3 regions of the Streptomyces sp. NPDC002328 genome follow, and region 2 is predicted to be linked to each of the others. Evidence: riboswitches for the same ligand, from Rfam matches in the RefSeq annotation. Region 2 holds a riboswitch; each other region holds the start of a gene.
What was found. Region 2 has a riboswitch for S-adenosylmethionine ahead of thrC (threonine synthase). Riboswitches for the same ligand answer to the same signal wherever they lie in the genome.

Region 1 (6,398 bases), on a different contig from region 2:
CCGGCCTCCGGCCTCCATCCCGCGTACGGCGCCGGCGAGGAGCTGGAGGCCGCGCAACGGGCCTACTTCCGCCGCTGGGGCGTGATCCCCGCCGACCTGTTCGACGGCTCCCCCCGCGCGCTCCTCACCCCGGCCACGGCGCTGTTCGTCCACGGCACCTGGGTGCACCTGCTGGGCAACATGCTCTTCCTCTACGTCTTCGGGGCCATGGCCGAGCACCGGATGGGCCGCGTCCAGTTCACGCTCTTCTACCTGTGCTGCGGCTGCCTGGCCCTCGCGGGCTACGCCGCCGCCAACGCCGGCTCCGAGCAGCCCCTGGTGGGGGCGTCCGGGGCGATCTCGGCGGTCCTCGGCGGGTTCCTCTACCTGTTTCCCAGAGCGCGGGTGACCAGTCTCCTGCCGTTCCTCTTCTTCCTGCCGCTGCGTTTCCCGGCCTGGGTGGTGCTGCCGTTCTGGGCGGCGCTGCAATGGCTGGCGGCGGGGCGGGCCGGGCAGGGGCCGGGCGTGGCCTACCTCGCGCATCTGATGGGGTTCGGCCTGGGCTTCGGCTACGCGTGGGCCCGGTTCAACGGGCCGACTACAGTGAAGGCCGCCCCAGCTCCGGCCCCCGAGGGAGAGAACCAGCCGTGATCACCGCGATCGTCCTCATCAAGACCAGCGTGGACCGGATCCCCGAGATCGCGGAGTCGATCGCTTCGCTGGAGTCCGTGAGCGAGGTGTTCTCCGTGACCGGGACGTACGACCTGATCGCCATGGTGCGGGTGCGGCAGCACGAGGACCTCGCCGAGGTGATCCCCGGGCGGATCAGCAAGATCCCCGGTGTTCTGGGGACGGACACTCACGTCGCTTTCCGTACGTACTCGCAGCATGACCTCGAGGCGGCTTTTGCGATCGGGCTGGACTCCTGAGGTGGTCGCCTAGGCGTCTGCGGGGCGCGGGTGCTTCGTGCGTCTGCGGGTTCGCGGTGGCTTGTCGCGCCCACGCGGCGGAGCCGCATATCGACACAGCCCCGCGCCCCTGGGGGTGCCCCCGAGGGCGCTCGGACAGCGAGGTCGCCGGCGGGCGAAATCGCTCACACCGCCGGGACGCAGCGGCCGTCTTCCGTCCTGTACTGCCACTTCGCGCCCTGGGTCACCAGTTCCTTCACCGCGCCCACGAAACGGTCCACGTGCTCGTCGGGGGTGCCCGCGCCGAAGCTCACGCGGATGGCGTTGAGGGACTTCTCGCCGGGGGCCGCCTCGGGGGCGCCGCACTCGCCCTGCGTCTCGGGGGCGCTGCCCAGCAGGGTGCGGACCAGGGGGTGGGCGCAGAAGAGGCCGTCGCGGACGCCGATGCCGTACTCGGCGGAGAGGGCGGCGGCGAAGTGGGAGCTGTTCCAGCCCTCGACGACGAAGGAGATGACGCCGACCCGCGGGGCGTCGTCGCCGAAGAGGGAGAGGATCCGGACCTCCGGGACGTCGGCCAGGCCCGTCCGCACCTTGTCGATCAGGTGGCGCTCGCGGGCGACCAGCGCGTCGAAGCCGGCCTCGGTGAGGGCCTTGCAGGCCGACGCGATGGAGTAGGCGCCGATGACGTTCGGGGAGCCGGCCTCGTGGCGGGCGGCGCCCTCGTGCCACTCCACGTCCACTCCCCCGTCCTCGCGCCGGGTGACCTTGCGGCTCGCGCCGCCGCCCGCGAGGTACGGCTCGGCCGCGCGCAGCCAGTCGGCGCGGCCGGCGAGGACGCCGGTGCCGAACGGGGCGTACAGCTTGTGGCCGGAGAAGGCGATCCAGTCGACGTCCAGGTCACGGACGGAGACCGGGTGGTGGGGGGCCAGCTGGGCGGCGTCGAGGACGATGCGGGCGCCGTGCGCGTGGGCCGCGGCGGCCAGCTCGCGCACGGGCCACAGCTCGCCGGTGACGTTGGAGGCGCCGGTGACGCAGACCAGGGCGGGGCCGTGGCCCCCCTCGGTCGACACCGTGCGGGCGGCGAGGGCGCGCTCCAGGGTCTCGACGGCCTGGCCGGGGGTGCGCGGGGCGTCGAGGTAGGTGACGCGGGCGTCCTTCCAGGGCAGCAGGCTGGCGTGGTGCTCGGTCTCGAAGACGAAGACCTGGCAGTCGGCGGGCAGCGCGGCGGCGAGGAGGTTCAGGGAGTCGGTGGTGGAGCGGGTGAAGACCAGCTGGTCGTCGGCGCGGCAGTCGAGGAACTCGGCGACCGTCCGGCGGGCGTTCTCGAACAGGTCGGTGGAGAGCTGGGAGAGGTAGCCGGCGCCGCGGTGGACGCTGCCGTAGTACGGGGCGTAGGCCGCCACGTCGTCCCAGACGCGCTGGAGGGCGGGGGCGCTGGCCGCGTAGTCGAGCGCCGCGTAGGTGACTTCGCCGCCCGTGACGAGCGGGACGGTGACATCCCGGCCCAGAACGGGCAGCGGGGAACAAACCGACGGGGCGAGGGCGGTGGTGGAGACGGACATGGCGGAACTCCCGTGAGACAGAAGGGAAAAGAGTGAGAGAGGGTGTGCGGAGGCGGGGCTCGGCGCCCTAACGCATTCGCTTGCTCACGGGAGACTCCTCGACGACCAGGATCCCTGGTTGCGAGAGGGATCCGCGCTTGCCGCGCACCTTGCTGTGCACGGCCTGGTCTTCACCCGGGGCACCCCGCCACGGACGGAGGGTTGCCGGACAGTCGGCCGGGGCCTCATGACTGTCACTCATGACCTGGACAGGAACGTACGTGATGCGTTCGCGGTCCCGCAACTCCTGTCCGGATCGCGGGACCGCGCCCCATCCCCCCTCTGGAGAGGGGTCTTACGCGTTGCTCGCCGCCACCCAGCGCTCCAGCGCCTGCTTGGCCGCGCCGGAGTCGACGGACCGGGCCGCCTTCTCCATGCCGGCCCGGATCTGCTCGGTCAGCGGGGCGTCCGTCGGGTCCAGCGCCACCAGCGCCGCCGCGGAGTTCAGCAGCACGGCGTCCCGGACGGGGCCCGTCTCGCCCTCCAGCAGCCGGCGCGCGACCTCCGCGTTGTACGAGGGGTCCGCGCCGCGCAGCGCCTCCACGGGGACCAGCTCGATGCCCACGTCCCGCGGGTCGAATGTCTCCTCGGTGACCTTGCCGTCGCGGACGACCCAGACCCGTGAAGTCGACGTCGTCGTCAGCTCGTCGAAGCCGTCGTCGCCGCGGAACACCAGGGAGGAGTTGCCGCGTTCGGCGAAGACGCCGGCGATGAGCGGGGCCATCCGCGGATCGGCGACGCCCACCGCCTGGGCCTTCACCTTCGCCGGGTTGGTCAGCGGACCCAGCGCGTTGAAGGTGGTGCGGATGCCCAACTGGCCGCGGGCCGCGGCGACATGACGCAGCGCCGGATGGAACTTGATGGCGAAGCAGAAGGTGATGCCGGCCTCCTCGGCCACCTCGGCCACCCGCTTCGGGGTCAGTTCCAGATTGACGCCGAGCTTCTCCAGGACGTCCGAGGCGCCGGACGCGGAGGACGCGGCCCGGTTGCCGTGCTTGACGACCTTCGCGCCCGTGCCGGCGATGACGATCGACGACATGGTGGAGATGTTCACCGTCTTCGCGCCGTCGCCACCGGTGCCGACGATGTCGACGGTCCGGCCGGGCACCTCGATCACGTTCGCGTGCCGGTACATCGTGCGCACCAGACCGGTGATCTCCTCGACGGTCTCGCCCTTGGCGCGCAGCGCCACCGCGAACCCGGCGATCTGCGCGTCGGTGGCCTCGCCGCGCATGATCAGGTCCATCGCCCAGGCGGTGTCGTCCGCGGTGAGGTCGCGGCCCTCCAGTAGGCCGTTCAGCAGTCCGGGCCAGGAGCGGCCCGCCGCGGTGTCGCCTCCAGCGGGGTGCACAGCGCTCATATGGCCGCTCCTGGGTGTCGTACGAGAGGGGAACTCCCGTAAGAGAGTTGTGATCCCACCCTATCCAGCCGGACGGCACGCCGAAGGGCCCCGTCCGAACACCGGACGGGGCCCTTCAGTGTGGTGTGGCGACGCAGTGATCAGTGGTGGCCGTGGCCGCTCGTGATCTCCCGGTACTCCTCGACGGTCGGCTTGGCGATCTGGTTCTCCTCGCCGTAGTACGCCTTGCTGAGCTTGGCGCGGACCTTCTCGGAACGCTTCACCTTGCGCTCGACGCCGTTCTCGTCGACCGTGGGGCCGATCTCGGCGGGCTGGTACTGCTCGTGCGCGGTGAGCGTGTACAGGGCCTCCTGGCTGAGCGGCTCGTGCACCTCGATGAACTCACCGTGCGGCAGGCGCTTGATGGTGCCGGTCTCCCGACCGTGCAGCACCTTGTCCTTGTCGCGGCGCTGAAGGCCGAGGCAGATCCGCTTGGTGACCACGAAGGCGAGCACCGGTCCGGCGAAGAAGCCGATCCGGACGAACCAGGTGACCGCGTTGATCGACAGGTGGAAGTGGGTGGCGACGATGTCGTTGCCACCGCCGATCAGCATGATCATGTAGCCGGTGATCCAGGCGACGCCGAAGGCCGTACGGGTCGGGGCGTTGCGCGGACGGTCCAGGATGTGGTGCTCGCGCTTGTCGCCGGTGATCCAGGACTCGATGAACGGGTAGAGCGCGATCACGCCGAGGAACAGACCGAAGAGCACCAGCGGGACGAACACGCCCAGGACGAGCGTGTGACCCCAGAAGTTGATCTCCCAGCCCGGCATGGCGCGGATCAGACCCTCGGCGAAGCCCATGTACCAGTCGGGCTGGGCGCCGGTGGACACCTGGTCCGGACGGTAGGGGCCGAGCACCCAGATCGGGTTGATGGACGCGATACCGGCGATGGCCGCGATGGCGCCGAAGACCAGGAAGAAGAAGCCTCCGGCCTTGGCCATGTAGACCGGCAGCAGCGGCATGCCGACGACGTTCTTGTTGGTGCGGCCGGGGCCCGCGAACTGCGTGTGCTTGTGGTAGAAGACCAGGATCAGGTGGCCGACCACGAGCCCGAGCATGATGCCCGGCAGCAGCAGAATGTGGATCGAGTAGAACCGCGCGACGAAGTCGCCGCCCGGGAACTCCCCGCCGAACAGGAACATCGAGATGTACGTGCCGACGATCGGCACGGACAGGATCGCGCCCTGCGTGAAGCGGACACCGGTGCCGGAGAGCAGGTCGTCCGGGAGCGAGTAGCCGGTGAAACCGGTGAACATGCCCAGGACGAACAGCAGGAAGCCGAACAGCCAGTTGATCTCACGCGGCTTGCGGAACGCGCCGGTGAAGAAGACGCGCATCATGTGCACGAACATGCCGGCGAGGAAGATGACCGCGGCCCAGTGGTGGATCTGCCGGATCAGCAGACCACCGCGCACATCGAAGGAGATGTGCATGGTCGAGTTGAAGGCCTCGGACATCAGCTGTCCCTGGAGCGGGACGTAGGAGCCGTGGTACTCCACCTCGTTCATCGACGGGTGGAAGAACAGCGTCAGATACACACCCGTGAGGATGATGATGATGAAGCTGTAGAGGCAGATCTCACCCAGCATGAAGGACCAGTGGTCCGGGAAGATCTTGCGCATGTTGGCCTTGGCCAGGGAGTAGATCCCCAGCCGGCCGTCGGCCCAGTCGGCGACCCGCTCACCTGCGGGCGCCTTGCGGCGGTCGTCCTTGTTGCTCATCCGCGCTCCCAGAATGCAGGACCGACGGGCTCTGCGAAGTCGCCGAGCGCCTCGAGGTAGCCCTCGTCGTTCACACCGATGCGCAGCTGCGGCAGGGCGTGACCGGCCGGGCCGAAGATCACTCGGGCACCGTCGGACAGGTCGAAGGTGGACTGGTGGCAGGGGCACAACACGTGGTGCGTCTGCTGCTCGTACAGGGAGATCGGGCAACCGACGTGGGTGCAGATCTTCGAGTACGCCACGATGCCCTCGTGCGACCACTCGAGCTCGCGCTTGTCCTTGATGTCCGCCGGCTGGATCCGGACGATCATCAGGGCGGCCTTGGCGATCTCGGTCTGGAAGTCGTGGTCGTGCTCCTCCAGGCCCTCCGGCTTGGCGAAGGTGAGGGAGCCGACCGCGACGTCCGAGGGACGCAGCGGCTCGTTGGTGTTCATGTTGACGAGCAGCTTGCCCTTGGCCCACAGCGTGTGGCGCAGCTTGTCGCCGGGCAGCGGACCGAGGTCGCGCAGCAGCACGACGCCGGAGAGCGGGAACAGGGCCAGCGCGCCGAACATCGTGTTGCGGATCAGCTTGCGGCGGCCGAGCGCGGACTCCTTGGCGCCCTGCTTGAAGTCGGCCATGACCTTGGCCTTGACCTCGGGGCTCGCCTCGATCGGGTGACGCTCGTCGGCGACCTCCACGTCGGACATCAGGGTGCGGGCCCAGTGGACCGCGCCCGCGCCGATGCAGAACAGGGCCGCGCCGAGCGTCAGACCCAGCGCGAAGTTCATCGCGCTGATGTGCCCGA
Region 2 (6,398 bases):
GAAGCGCGGAGCGCGTCACCTTCGCCGGGTCGATGATGCCCTCGGCGATCATGTCGACGTACTCACCGGTCGCGGCGTTCAGGCCGTGGCCGACGGGCAGGTTGCGCACCTTCTCGACGATGACACCGCCCTCAAGGCCGCCGTTGACGGCGATCTGCTTGAGCGGGGCCTCCAGGGCGAGCTTCACGGCGTTGGCGCCGGTCGCCTCGTCACCCTCCAGGTCCAGCTTCTCGAAGACCGTGGAGGCCTGGAGCAGGGCCACGCCGCCACCGGCGACGATGCCCTCCTCGACGGCCGCCTTCGCGTTGCGGACGGCGTCCTCGATGCGGTGCTTGCGCTCCTTGAGCTCCACCTCGGTGGCGGCGCCGGCCTTGATGACGGCCACGCCGCCCGCGAGCTTCGCCAGGCGCTCCTGGAGCTTCTCGCGGTCGTAGTCGGAGTCGGAGTTCTCGATCTCGGCGCGGATCTGGTTCACGCGGCCCGCGACCTGGTCCGAGGAACCGGCGCCGTCGACGATGGTGGTCTCGTCCTTGGTGATGACGACCTTGCGGGCCTTGCCCAAGAGGTCCAGGGAGGTGTTCTCGAGCTTGAGACCGACCTCCTCGGAGATGACCTCGCCGCCGGTGAGGATGGCGATGTCGTTCAGCATCGCCTTGCGGCGGTCGCCGAAGCCCGGGGCCTTGACCGCGACGGACTTGAAGGTGCCGCGGATCTTGTTGACGACCAGGGTCGACAGAGCCTCGCCCTCGACGTCCTCGGCGATGATCAGCAGCGGCTTGCCGCCCTGCATGACCTTCTCCAGGAGCGGGAGCAGGTCCTTGACGTTGGCGATCTTGGAGTTCGCGATCAGGATGTACGGGTCGTCGAGGACGGCCTCCATACGCTCCATGTCGGTGGCGAAGTACGCCGAGATGTAGCCCTTGTCGAAGCGCATGCCCTCGGTGAGCTCCAGCTCCAGACCGAAGGTCTGGGACTCCTCGACCGTGATGACGCCTTCCTTGCCGACCTTGTCCATGGCCTCGGCGATGAGCTCGCCGATCTGGGTGTCGGCGGCGGAGATGGAGGCCGTGGAGGCGATCTGCTCCTTGGTCTCGACATCCTTCGCCTGCTCGAGCAGCGCACCGGAGACGGCCTCGACGGCCTTCTCGATGCCGCGCTTGAGGGCCATCGGGTTGGCGCCGGCGGCTACGTTGCGCAGGCCCTCCTTGACCAGGGCCTGGGCGAGAACGGTGGCGGTGGTCGTACCGTCGCCGGCGACGTCGTCCGTCTTCTTGGCGACTTCCTTGACCAGCTCGGCGCCGATCTTCTCGTACGGGTCCTCGAGCTCGATCTCCTTGGCGATGGAGACACCATCGTTGGTGATCGTGGGGGCGCCCCACTTCTTCTCGAGGACGACGTTGCGGCCCTTGGGGCCGAGCGTCACCTTCACGGCGTCCGCGAGCTGGTTCATGCCGCGCTCGAGGCCGCGCCGCGCCTCCTCGTCGAACGCGATGATCTTGGCCATGTGAAGTGGTCCCTCCAGGACTGGGGGTGATTCCTTCGGACCGCGCCCGCGCCCGCGACGGACGGCTCGCCGGCCTCGTGGTTCCTTCCCACCCGGCCTGCGGGCCTCACCGACCCGGTCCTTCGTTGTCACTCTCACCTTCAGAGTGCTAACGCCAATGATTAGCACTCTGCCTAGGCGAGTGCAAGCGACTCGAAGGGATCCGCAGGTGATCACCGGTGCGCGTCGCGCGCGGACGATCACCGGGCGCGCCGTGCCGCGGGCAGGCCGAAGGGCTCGCACCCCGGGAGGTGCGAGCCCTTCGAAGATGTGCAGAAGAACGTCGCTCAGTCGGCGCGTGCCTCAGCCGGCCGCGAGCCGGACCATGTCCGCCTGCGGCCCCTTCTGGCCCTGCGAGATCTCGAAATCGACCCGCTGACCCTCTTCCAGGGTGCGGTATCCGTCCATCTGGATCGCGCTGTAGTGGACGAAAACATCCGCACCACCGTCGACCGCGATGAAGCCGTACCCCTTCTCCGCGTTGAACCACTTGACGGTGCCCTGAGCCATGCCTAACTCCCCTATTACTGGCCCTTGCACAGATCCACACTTCGCGGATCCGGGTCAGACCTCACCCCCCAGTTGGTTGGGGGCGTGCGCCGGAACGCGTCGACCGCGGCTGAATGTATCTGTCCAACTGCCGTCTGCAACAGGTCAATCGGACGAGAATTCTGGACGCACACGGCCCGGAATGTAATGAGAATTCGCCCGAATCCGGGGCAAATCGGGCCCCGCAAACGTTACAAAAGCCGCAAAAGTGGCGCACACTTTGGCTACTTCTTGTCGGGCGTAAGGCAGAAATCAAAGGCTCCGGATCAACGGATCAGGGTCCGGTTCCCCAACTGTACCGCGCTCAACCACACTGAATTGCCCCCTCCGCTTCTCTTGCGGAGGGGGCAATTCGATGAACTCACGGTAATCACTGTTACCGACGGTTACTACCGGCGGGTACTGACCGTCGGTCAGCCGCCCGCGACAGCCGGAATGATGGACACTCCGGCACCGTCCGGAGTGGCCGTCTCAAGACCCTGTTCGAAGCGGACGTCGTCGTCGTTGACATACACGTTGACGAACCGGCGCAGCTTGCCCTGATCATCGAGAACGCGGGCCGCGATGCCCGTGTGGTTCTTCTCCAGATCGGCGATGACCTCCCCGAGGGTCCCCCCTTCGGCGGAGACCTCGGCCGCGCCACCCGTGTAGGTGCGGAGGATGGTGGGGATGCGGACGTTGACGCTCACGGTGAAACCTCCAGTAGGGCAGCCCACCAAGGGGCGCGGGGAACTGCGCGACCAGCCACCATCGGCCCCGCAGACGAACAACGACTCTTAGGCGAGACCAGCTTCGCGGAACGAGTCCAGGCTGGGACGGATCGTCGCGGTGAGCCCCGTCCCGGCCACCGCGTCCAACGTCTTGAGACCGTCCCCGGTGTTGAGGACGACAGTCGTCAGCGTCGGGTCCAGCACCCCGTTCTCGATCAGCTTGCGCGTGACGCCCACGGTCACCCCACCGGCGGTCTCCGCGAAGATCCCCTCGGTCCGCGCGAGCAGCTTGATCGCGTCCACGACCTGCTCGTCGTTCACGTCCTCCACCGCGCCGCCGGTGCGCCGCGCGATGTCGAGCACGTACGGACCGTCCGCCGGGTTGCCGATCGCCAGCGACTTGGCGATGGTGTTCGGCTTCTGCGGCCGGACGACGTCGTGGCCGGCCTTGTAGGCGACGGACACCGGCGAGCACCCCTCGGCCTGCGCGCCGAAGATCTTGTACGGCTTGTCCTCGACGAGCCCGAGCTTGATCAGCTCCTGGAGCCCCTTGTCGATCTTCGTGAGCTGCGACCCGGAGGCGATGGGCACCACCAGCTGGTCGGGAAGCCGCCAGCCGAGCTGCTCGCAGATCTCGTACGCCAGCGTCTTGGAGCCCTCGGCGTAGTACGGCCGCAGGTTGACGTTGACGAAGCCCCAGCCCTCGCCCGCCGGGTCGCCGATCAGCTCGGAGCAGAAGCGGTTCACGTCGTCGTAGTTGCCCTCGATGCCGACGAGTTCGCCGCCGTAGACCGCCGCCATGACGACCTTGCCCTGCTCCAGGTCGTGCGGGATGAACACGCAGGAGCGGAAGCCGGCGCGGGCCGCGGCGGCGCCCACCGCGCCGGCGAGGTTGCCGGTGGAGGAGCAGGACAGGGTGGTGAAGCCGAAGGCGCGGGCGGCCTCCAGGGCCTGGGCGACGACCCGGTCCTTGAAGGAGTGGGTCGGGTTGCCGGAGTCGTCCTTGACGAAGAGCTTGCCGGGCTCGACGCCGAGCTCACGCGCGAGGTTGTCGGCCTGGACGAGCTTGGTCCAGCCGGGGTTGATGTTCGGCTTGTCCGCGACGTCCGCCGGGACGGGCAGGAGCGGGGCGTAGCGCCAGATGTTCGCGGGGCCCGCTTCGATGCGCTTGCGGAGCTCTTCGGTGTCGTAGGCCGAGAAGTCGTAGGCGATCTCCAGCGGGCCGAAACACTCCTCGCACGCGAAGACCGGACCGAGGGGGACGCGGTGACCGCATTCGCGGCAGCTCAGCGCGGCGGCGGGGCCGAGGTCCACGGTGGATTCGGTGGTGCTTGCAACAGTCTGCGCAGCCATGTGAGGCGAGGCCCTTTCTCCTCATCTTCCTCACGACGCATCTCGCCGTGAGACGGATTTGGCACCTTCCCGAGCCGGGAGCCTCGCCACTTCGACGTGTCGAGACCGGCTGGAGGGTTGCCGGGGCTTCATCGGGCCGTGTCCCTCTGCCCCTCTGGATGAGCGGTATGTGGTTGTTGAGCGCTGAACGCCGGATGACCCCGGACATGCGATGGTCATCCGCGTTGTTCAAGACTGTAACCGACGGCCAGGACAGTTGAGATAGTCGTCCGAACCGCGAGACGGATCACACGGTGACGCCGTGTGCACCTGGTGTGATCACGACAGTGAGGAGCCGCAGACCGTGCTGGAAGAAGTCGAGCGCTGGCTGGCCACCCGCTCCTGGTCGGTGACCGATCGCCCGCTGCACAGGATCATGGCCGCCAAGCGCGCCACGGGCCAGTCGGTGTCCGTGGTGCTGCCCGCGCTGAACGAGGAGGAGACGGTAGGCGACATCGTCGCGATCATCCGTCACGACCTCATGCAACAGGTCCCGCTCGTCGACGAGATCGTCGTCGTCGACTCGGGCTCCACCGACCGCACCTCGCAGGTGGCCGCGGCGGCGGGCGCGCGCGTCGTGCACCGGGACGCGATCCTGCCCCGCATCCCGGCGGTGCCCGGCAAGGGCGAGGTGCTGTGGCGCTCGCTCCTGGTCACCACCGGGGACGTCGTCTGCTTCGTCGACGCCGATCTGCGGGAGTTCTCCTCCGACTTCGTGTCGGGGATCGTCGGCCCGCTGCTCACCGATCCCGGCGTGGACCTGGTCAAGGCGATGTACGACCGTCCGCTGGGCGGCGCCGCGGGACAGGGCGGCCGGGTGACGGAGCTGATGGCACGGCCGCTGCTGAACCTGCACTGGCCGCAGCTGGCGGGCTTCGTGCAGCCGCTGGGCGGGGAGTACGCGGCCCGCCGCGGTCTGCTGGAGCAGCTGCCGTTCCCGGTCGGGTACGGCGTGGAGCTGGGGATGCTGGTCGACGCGCTGCACCTGGTGGGCCTGGACGCCCTCGCGCAGGTCGACGTGGGCGTGCGCAAGCACCGGCACCAGGACGGGCAGGCGCTGGGCCGGATGGCGGCGGCGATCTACCGCACGGCGCAGTTGCGGCTGGCGCGCGGGCACCTCGTGCGCCCCGCGCTCACCCAGTTCGAGCGGGGAGCGGACGGTTTCGAGCCGCGCACCCACTCGGTGGACACGGAGGAGAGGCCGCCGATGGCGGACATCGCGGAGTACGCGGCGCGCCGGGTGGCGTGACCGCTCGGTGAGCAGGATGTATACGGGCGTTCGCTGAGTGCTTCCGTACGTTTGAGCGTTTCCCGTGCGGGCTAGGTTGAGGCGTATGGCTTCCACGGGTTCCACTGCTTCCGAGCGTGACGCGGCTGCTCAGGTGCTGGTCGCGTCCAACCGCGGCCCGGTGTCCTACTCGGTGGGCGAGGACGGCTCGCTGACGACGAAACGCGGCGGCGGGGGCCTGGTCTCGGGGCTGTCGGCGATCGGCTCGGACGCGGACGCCCTCTGGGTCTGCTCGGCGCTCTCCGACGACGACCGCGAGGCCGTACGGCGCGGGGTGGGCGAGGACGGGGTGCGGATGCTCGACATCCCCGCGGACGTGCACGCCGACGCGTACAACGGCGTCGCCAACTCCGTGCTGTGGTTCGTCCACCACCTGCTTTACCAGACCCCGCTGGAGCCGGTGTTCGACGCGGAGTTCCGGCGTCAGTGGGCGTCGTACGAGACGTACAACCGCGCCTTCGCGGAGGCGCTGGCCGAGGAGGCGGCGCAGGGCGCGGCCGTCCTCGTGCAGGACTACCACCTCTGCCTGGTCCCGGGGATGCTCCGCGAGCTGCGCCCCGACCTGCGCATCGGCCACTTCTCGCACACGCCGTGGGCGCCGGTGGACTACTTCCGCCTGCTGCCCTCCGACGTCCGGGAGCAGTTGCTGCGGGGCATGCTCGGCGCGGACCGGCTGGGCTTCCTCACCCGCCGCTGGGCGGACGCGTTCACCGCGTGCTGCGACGAGTTCGCCGGCGGGCTGGGCGGGACGGAGATCGGCGTGCACGGGCTCGGCGCGGACGCCGACTTCCTGCGCGCCCGCTCCCACGAGCCGGACGTCGAGGAGCGCATCACGGCGCTGCGCGAGGAGATCGGCGCGGCGCCCGACGGCGGCGCGCGCCGGACGATCGTCCGCGTGGACCGCACCGAGCTGTCG
Region 3 (6,398 bases), on a different contig from region 2:
GGACAGCGCGCTGTGTCGGGCCTGATCACGCCCCTCGCCGCCGAACCTCCCTCCGCACGAAGGACCTTGTCATGCGCCGCCGCTCGCTCCTGTCCGCGATAGCCGCGACCTCCCTGCTCGCCGTCACGACCGCCTGCTCCGCCGACTCCTCGGCCGCCACAAAGGACGGCCTCACCACCGTCACCCTCGCCCTGGACTGGACGCCCAACACCAACCACACCGGCATCTACGTCGCCCAGGCCGAAGGCTGGTTCGAGGACGCCGGGATCGACCTGAAGATCGTGCCCTACGGCTCGACCGCGCCCGAGACGCTGATCGCGGCCCACAAGGCCGACTTCGGCATCTCCTACCAGGAGGGCGTGACGACGGCACGGGCCGCCGGCGCCGACATCACCTCCGTCTACGCCGTCACGCAGAAGACGAACGTCACCATCGCGGTGCGCGCCGACCGGGGCGGCATCAGCTCGCCGAGGGACCTCGACGGCAAGACCTACGCCGGTTTCGGCGCCCCCTACGAGAAGCCGCTGCTGAAGACGGTCATCCAGAACGCGGGCGGCAAGGGCGACTTCCGGCAGATCACCCTCAACACCTCGGCGTACGCGGCGCTCTACGCCGGCAAAGCCGACTTCGCGATGCCGATGCCGACGTGGGAGGGTCTGGAAGCCGAGCTGAGCGGCAAGCCGCTGAAGAACTTCCAGCTGTCCGACTACGGCTTCCCCGCGATCTACTCCACGCTGGTCGCGTCCTCCGACCGGTTCCTGAAGAAGAACCCCGCGGTCGCGAGAAAGTTCCTGGCGGCCGTGGACAAGGGCTACCGCTACGCCGCCCAGCATCCCGACAAGGCGGCCGACCTGCTGATCTCCCAGAACAGGAGCGTCCTCACCAACACCGAGCTGGTGAAGAAGAGCGAGGCGCTGCTGGCGAAGGAGTACTACAAGACGGCCGACGGGACGATCGGCGTCCAGAGCGCCGAGCGCTGGCAGGCGTTCGCGGACTTCGAGTACAAGGCCGGACTGCTCGTCGACGCGAACAGCAAGAAGCTCACGAAGGCCCCCGACGCCTCCGAGTTCTTCACCAACGACTACCTCCCGGCCGCCAAGTGAGGTCGCTGTTCCGTTCGTTGTGGCCGCCGCTGCTGGTGCTGGCCGTCGTGGTCGGCGGCTGGCAGCTGTATGTGAGTGCCGCCGGGGTCGACCCGACGACGCTGCCGTCGCCCGCCCGGGTGATCGAGCAGGGCTGGGTGAACCGCGCGGAGCTGTGGGCGCAGACCCTGCCCACCCTCCAGGAGACCCTGCTCGGCTTCGCGCTGTCCTTCGCGGCGGCCTGGCTGGTCGCCGTCCTGCTGGACTTCTCCTCGGCGGCCCGTCGGGGCCTGTACCCGCTGCTCGTCGCCTCGCAGACCATCCCGATCGTGGCCGTGGCGCCGCTGCTCATCATCTGGTTCGGCTTCGGGCTGCTGCCCAAGATGCTGGTGGTGACGCTGACGACGTTCTTCCCGCTGGCCGCCAACCTGGCCGCCGGGTTCGCCGCCACCGACCGCGAGGCGATGCGGCTGCTGCGGTCGCTGGGCGCCGGCCGGTGGCGGACGTTCCGCCTGGTGCGGGTGCCGAGCGCGATGCCGTACTTCTTCGCCGGGCTGCGGGTCAGCATCACGTACGCCGTGGTGGGCGCCGTCTTCGCCGAGTACGCGGGCGCCGAGGCGGGGTTGGGGATCTACATGCAGGCGCAGAAGAGCGCGTTCCGCACGGACCTGGTGTTCGCGGCGGTGGGTGTGACGGCGGCGCTGAGCGTGGCGCTGTTCGGAGCCACGTATCTGTTGCAGCGACTGGTGCTGCCGTGGGAGCGGAAGGTGGGGAAGTGAGCAGCCTGCGGATCGAGGGCGTGGGCAAGTCCTTCGGTGAGCTGGAGGTCCTGCGGGACCTCGAACTCCGGGTGGAGCCGGGCGAGTTCGCGGCGGTGATCGGCCCGAGCGGCTCCGGCAAGAGCACCCTGTTCAACCTGGTCTCCGGTCTCGACCGGCCCACGTCGGGGCAGGTGGTCGTGGAGGGCGAGCCGGCCTCGGTGGAGTCCGACAAGGTCGCCTACATGCCGCAGAAGGACCTGCTGTTCCCGTGGCGGACCGTGCTGGACAACACGGCGCTGGGGCTGGAGGCCCAGGGCGTGAAGAAGAAGCAGGCACGGGCGCGGGCCGACGCGCTCTTCGCCGACTTCGGGCTCGACGGCTTCCAGAAGGCGTACCCCTCCCAGCTCAGCGGGGGGATGCGGCAGCGGGCCGCGCTGTTGCGCACCGTCGTGCTGGAGCGTCCGGTGCTCCTGCTGGACGAGCCGTTCGGCGCGCTGGACTCGCTGACCCGGACCGAGATGCAGCTGTGGCTGGCCGGGATGTGGCAGCGGCACCGCTGGACGGTCGTCCTGGTCACCCATGACATACGTGAGGCGGTGCTGCTCGCGGACACCGTGCACGTCCTGTCGCCGCGGCCCGCCACGGTGGTCGAGCGCATCGAGACGCCGCTCCCCCGCCCGCGCGGAGTGGAGGACCTCACGGCGCCCGAGTTCGCGGCGGCCGAGCGCCGGGTCCTGGAGGCTCTGCGCGGCACAACGGCGGTGGGCACGGCGTGAGTTCACTTCTGGCCCACGGCCTGGGCACCGAACCGGTCGAGCCGGACTGGGCGCCGCTCACCGACACGGAGGTGACGGACGTCGTCGGGCCGGCCCGGGTGGTGTGGCGCAGCCCGCGCCCGCTGTCGGCGGCGGCCCTCGTGGAACAGGACGGGCGGCGCCTGTTCGTGAAACGTCACCACCACTCCGTACGGACCCTGCCGGGGCTGGCGGAGGAGCACGCGTTCCTGCGTCACCTGCGGCTGCGCGGGGCGCCGGTGGTGGAGGTGCTGGACGCGGTGGCGCGCGACGCGTGGACGTACGAAGTCCACTCGGTCGGCGCGGGGACGGACCTGTACCGGGACGCGCTGTCCTGGTCGCCGTTCCGTTCCGCAGGTCACGCGCGGGCGGCGGGCGAGGCGCTGGCCCGAACGCACCTGGCGGCGCGGGGGTTCGACGCGCCACGCCGCCAAGTGCAGCCGCTCGTCGCCTCGTTCACCGTCTTCGCCTCGCACGACCCGCGGGCAGAGCTGGAGCGGTACGTCACGGAGCGTCCGGCGTTGGCGGAGGCGTTGCGGGACTTCTCCTGGCGTGCGGACACCGAGCGCGTACTGCTCCCCCTGCACGAGCGGCTGGCTCCCCACCTCGCCGCTCTCGAACCCCTGTGGACCCACAACGACTGGCACGCCTCGAACCTCTTGTGGGGTGCCGACGGCCGGGTCTCCACCGTCCTGGACTTCGGCATGAGCGATCGCACGACCGCCGTGCACGACCTCGCCACGGCGATCGAGCGCAACGCCGTGCAGTGGCTGCGGCCCGGCCGTCCGGTGCGCGAGCAGGACGCCGCGGCACTCCTCGACGGCTACCGGTCCGTACGACCGCTCAGCGCCGCGGAGTCGGCCGCGCTGCCCGCGCTTCTCCCGTTGGTGCACGCGGAGTTCGCGCTGTCCGAACTCGGCTACTTCCACGGAGTGACCCGTTCGGCGGAGAACACGCGGCTGGCGTACGAGTACTACGTCGGCCACGCCGAATGGTTCACGGGCGCGAACGGCCGCCGTCTCCTCGACCGGATCACGGGGTCCGTGCGCGGCTGACGACGGTGGCGGCATTGACGTACGCCGAATCGGCTCCCTAACATCACGAATGGCATTGAGTGTCAGCGTCAAGCCCTGGCTCGCTGACCGGCAACCCTCCCGCGCGGTGGGGTGCTCCAGGTGAAAGCCCGGCGGGGTCAGCGACGACTCCCGCAAGCGCGTGGCCCCGTGACGGGGCCGGAGAGAGGGGGATCGGCATGAGGCACTGCGGTGACCCGGCTGCCTCCTTCGCCGATGCCACGCCGTTCTCCCGGCTCTCGCGCCGACGCCACATCGATCTGAAGCGCTCGACCAGCTGCCTCTGTCGGGCCTGACGAGCCGGGCGGGCGTCGGCTGACGTCCGCTCGCCGGCCCAGGCCGGCGCCCCTTCGCCGGCTTCGGCTGACGTCCCTTCGTCGGCCCCGGCTCCTTTGCGTCTTTCCCCTCGCCACCGCTCTCGGTGTCGTCCCCTGACCCCCGTCTGTGCAGCGCTCCCCCGCGTCCGGCGTCGAGCCGGCCGGGGTCGCACGCCCATGCGCGGTGGTGCCTCGCGCGGCACCGTGCCTGGTGACACGAGTAGGAGAAGCCCCTCCGTGACAACGTTTTCGGCTTTCAGACTCTCCCGACCGGCGTTCCGACCCGACCGACCGGCTTTCAGGCCCTCCCGACCGGCTTCGGGGCTTTCCCGACGGGCCCCCCTTGCCGCCCTCCTCGCCACCGGTGTCCTCCTGACCGCCTGCGGGTCGGGCGGTGACGGCTCCGGCGGCGGCAGCGGCCGGCCGCAGTCCGGCGGCACCCTGACCTTCGCGGTGGGCTCCGACGCCGGCTGCGTGGATCCGCAGCAGGTCGGCAGCAACGACAGCATCTACTCGGTGCGCCAGATCGTGGACTCCCTGACCGACCAGGACCCCACCACCGGGAAGATCGTGCCGTGGCTGGCCAAGAGCTGGGACGTCGACGCCGACGCGACGACGTTCACCTTCCATCTGCGACCGGGGGTGACCTTCAGCGACGGTTCCCCGCTGACCGCGCAGGTGGTCAAGGACAACTTCGACGCGGTGCCGAAGCTCGGCGCCCTGGGGACCCTCGCGCAGGGCTATCTGAGCGGCGTCAAGAGCACCACCGTGGTCGACCCGCTGACCGTCGAGGTGGCCTTCGAGGAACCCAACGCCCAGTTCCTTCAGGCGACTTCGACGCACTCGCTGGGCATCGAGTCGTCGGCGAGCGTGAAGAGGTCGCCGCAGCAGAAGTGCAGTGACGGCGTGATCGGGTCCGGGCCGTTCGTGCTGAAGCAGTATGCGCAGAACCAGTCGGTCACCCTGGCCAAGCGTACCGGCTACGGCTGGGGCTCCTCGTTGTGGTCCAAGAAGGGCGAGGCCTACCTGGACCGTGTGGTGTTCAAGGTCGTTCCCGAGGCGGGGGTCCGGGCCGGCAGTCTCCAGTCCGGGCAGGTCGACGCCATCAGCAGCGTCGGCAGGGCCAACGAGGCGGCGCTCAAGGGCGGCCAGGTCACCCTTCAGAGCCGGGCCAACCCCGGTGTGGTGTTCGGCCTGGGGCTCAACAACGAGCGGCCCGTCCTGAAGGACACGAAGGTGCGCCAGGCGATCCTGGCCGCCATCGACCGGAAGCAGATCGCCGACACCGTGTTCCCGACCGGCACCCGCCCGGCGACCAGCGTCCTGGCGCACACTACGCCCGACTACACCGACCTCTCCTCCAGCCTCGCCTTCGATGCGGACAAGGCGAAGTCGCTGCTGGACGCCGCCGGTTGGCGGACGGGCGCTGACGGACTCCGCGCCAAGGACGGCAGGAAGCTGAGCCTCACCATCACCTGGTTCCCCAACGCGGCCACCAACCAGCCCGCGTTGGAGCTGGTGCAGCAGCAACTGAAGGCTGTCGGAGTGGACGTGGCGCTCAAGCAGCTCCAGGTCAGCCAGTTCTCCACCACGCTCCAGTCGGGCGGCTTCGACGTGGTGTGGGGGAACGTGACCCGCTCGGACCCGGACATCCTGCGCAGCTCCTTCTCCACCCGGCTGGCCAACTTCTACCACCTTCCGGCCGGTTCACTGGACACGGCTCTGTCCGCACAGGCCGCGACCACGGACACCGCCAAGCGCGGTCGACTGGTGGGCGAGGCGCAGAAGTCGATCGTGCAGAACGCGTACAACGTGCCGGTGGTGGAGCTCCAGACCCAGCTGGGCGTGTCGAAGAAGGTGCACGGTCTCGCCTTCGACTCGGGCAGCCGGATCCAGCTGCACGACACCTGGATCGGCTAGCCCGTGCGCCTCTACGTGATCAAACGGCTGGCGCAGGCGGTCGGGGTGCTGTGGGCGGCCTACACGGTGTCCTTCCTGGTGCTGGACTTCCTGCCGGGTGACCCGGTCACGGCGATGGCCGGGGCCGGGATGGACGCGGGGGAAGTCGATCCGGCGCGAGTCGCCGCACTGCGGCACGAGTACGGCTTCGACAAGCCGGTACTGGCTCAGTACGCCGACTATCTCGGCCGGGCGGTGCGCGGGGACTTCGGCGACGCGGTCTCCACGGGCCGTCCGGTGACCTCCACCCTGGCCGACGCGCTGCCGCAGACGCTCCAGTTGACCGGTGCCGCGCTGCTGCTCGCGGTGGTGTTCGGGGGCGGTCTCGCGGTGGTGGCGACGTACACCGCACAGCGGTGGCTGCGGCAGCTGCTGCTGTCGCTGCCCCCGCTCGGGGTGTCGGTCCCGACGT

Region 1: linked by a shared signal. The riboswitch ahead of ACFYX4_RS01900 (aminotransferase class V-fold PLP-dependent enzyme) and the one ahead of thrC (threonine synthase) in region 2 are both predicted to bind S-adenosylmethionine.
Region 3: linked by a shared signal. The riboswitch ahead of ACFYX4_RS21700 (putative leader peptide) and the one ahead of thrC (threonine synthase) in region 2 are both predicted to bind S-adenosylmethionine.

Annotation. Positions count from the first base shown of each region.
Region 1 is NZ_JBIARQ010000001.1:414,146-420,543, forward strand. Features, by position in the region: gene ACFYX4_RS01890 (rhomboid family intramembrane serine protease) at 1-630, shown strand, start outside; gene ACFYX4_RS01895 (Lrp/AsnC ligand binding domain-containing protein) at 627-908, shown strand; gene ACFYX4_RS01900 (aminotransferase class V-fold PLP-dependent enzyme) at 1,073-2,449, opposite strand; SAM riboswitch class IV at 2,578-2,694, opposite strand; gene trpD (anthranilate phosphoribosyltransferase) at 2,784-3,848, opposite strand; gene ACFYX4_RS01910 (cytochrome bc complex cytochrome b subunit) at 3,989-5,611, opposite strand; gene ACFYX4_RS01915 (Rieske 2Fe-2S domain-containing protein) at 5,608-6,398, opposite strand, start outside.
Region 2 is NZ_JBIARQ010000003.1:450,461-456,858, forward strand. Features, by position in the region: gene groL (chaperonin GroEL) at 1-1,504, opposite strand, end outside; gene ACFYX4_RS11745 (cold-shock protein) at 1,847-2,053, opposite strand; gene ACFYX4_RS11750 (MoaD/ThiS family protein) at 2,506-2,781, opposite strand; gene thrC (threonine synthase) at 2,869-4,155, opposite strand; SAM riboswitch class I at 4,174-4,320, opposite strand; gene ACFYX4_RS11760 (glucosyl-3-phosphoglycerate synthase) at 4,499-5,443, shown strand; gene ACFYX4_RS11765 (trehalose-6-phosphate synthase) at 5,529-6,398, shown strand, end outside.
Region 3 is NZ_JBIARQ010000008.1:143,148-149,545, reverse strand. Features, by position in the region: gene ACFYX4_RS21720 (ABC transporter substrate-binding protein) at 72-1,103, shown strand; gene ACFYX4_RS21715 (ABC transporter permease) at 1,100-1,861, shown strand; gene ACFYX4_RS21710 (ABC transporter ATP-binding protein) at 1,858-2,619, shown strand; gene ACFYX4_RS21705 (phosphotransferase enzyme family protein) at 2,616-3,692, shown strand; SAM riboswitch class IV at 3,744-3,857, shown strand; gene ACFYX4_RS21700 (putative leader peptide) at 3,890-4,006, shown strand; gene ACFYX4_RS21695 (ABC transporter substrate-binding protein) at 4,400-5,947, shown strand; gene ACFYX4_RS21690 (ABC transporter permease) at 5,951-6,398, shown strand, end outside.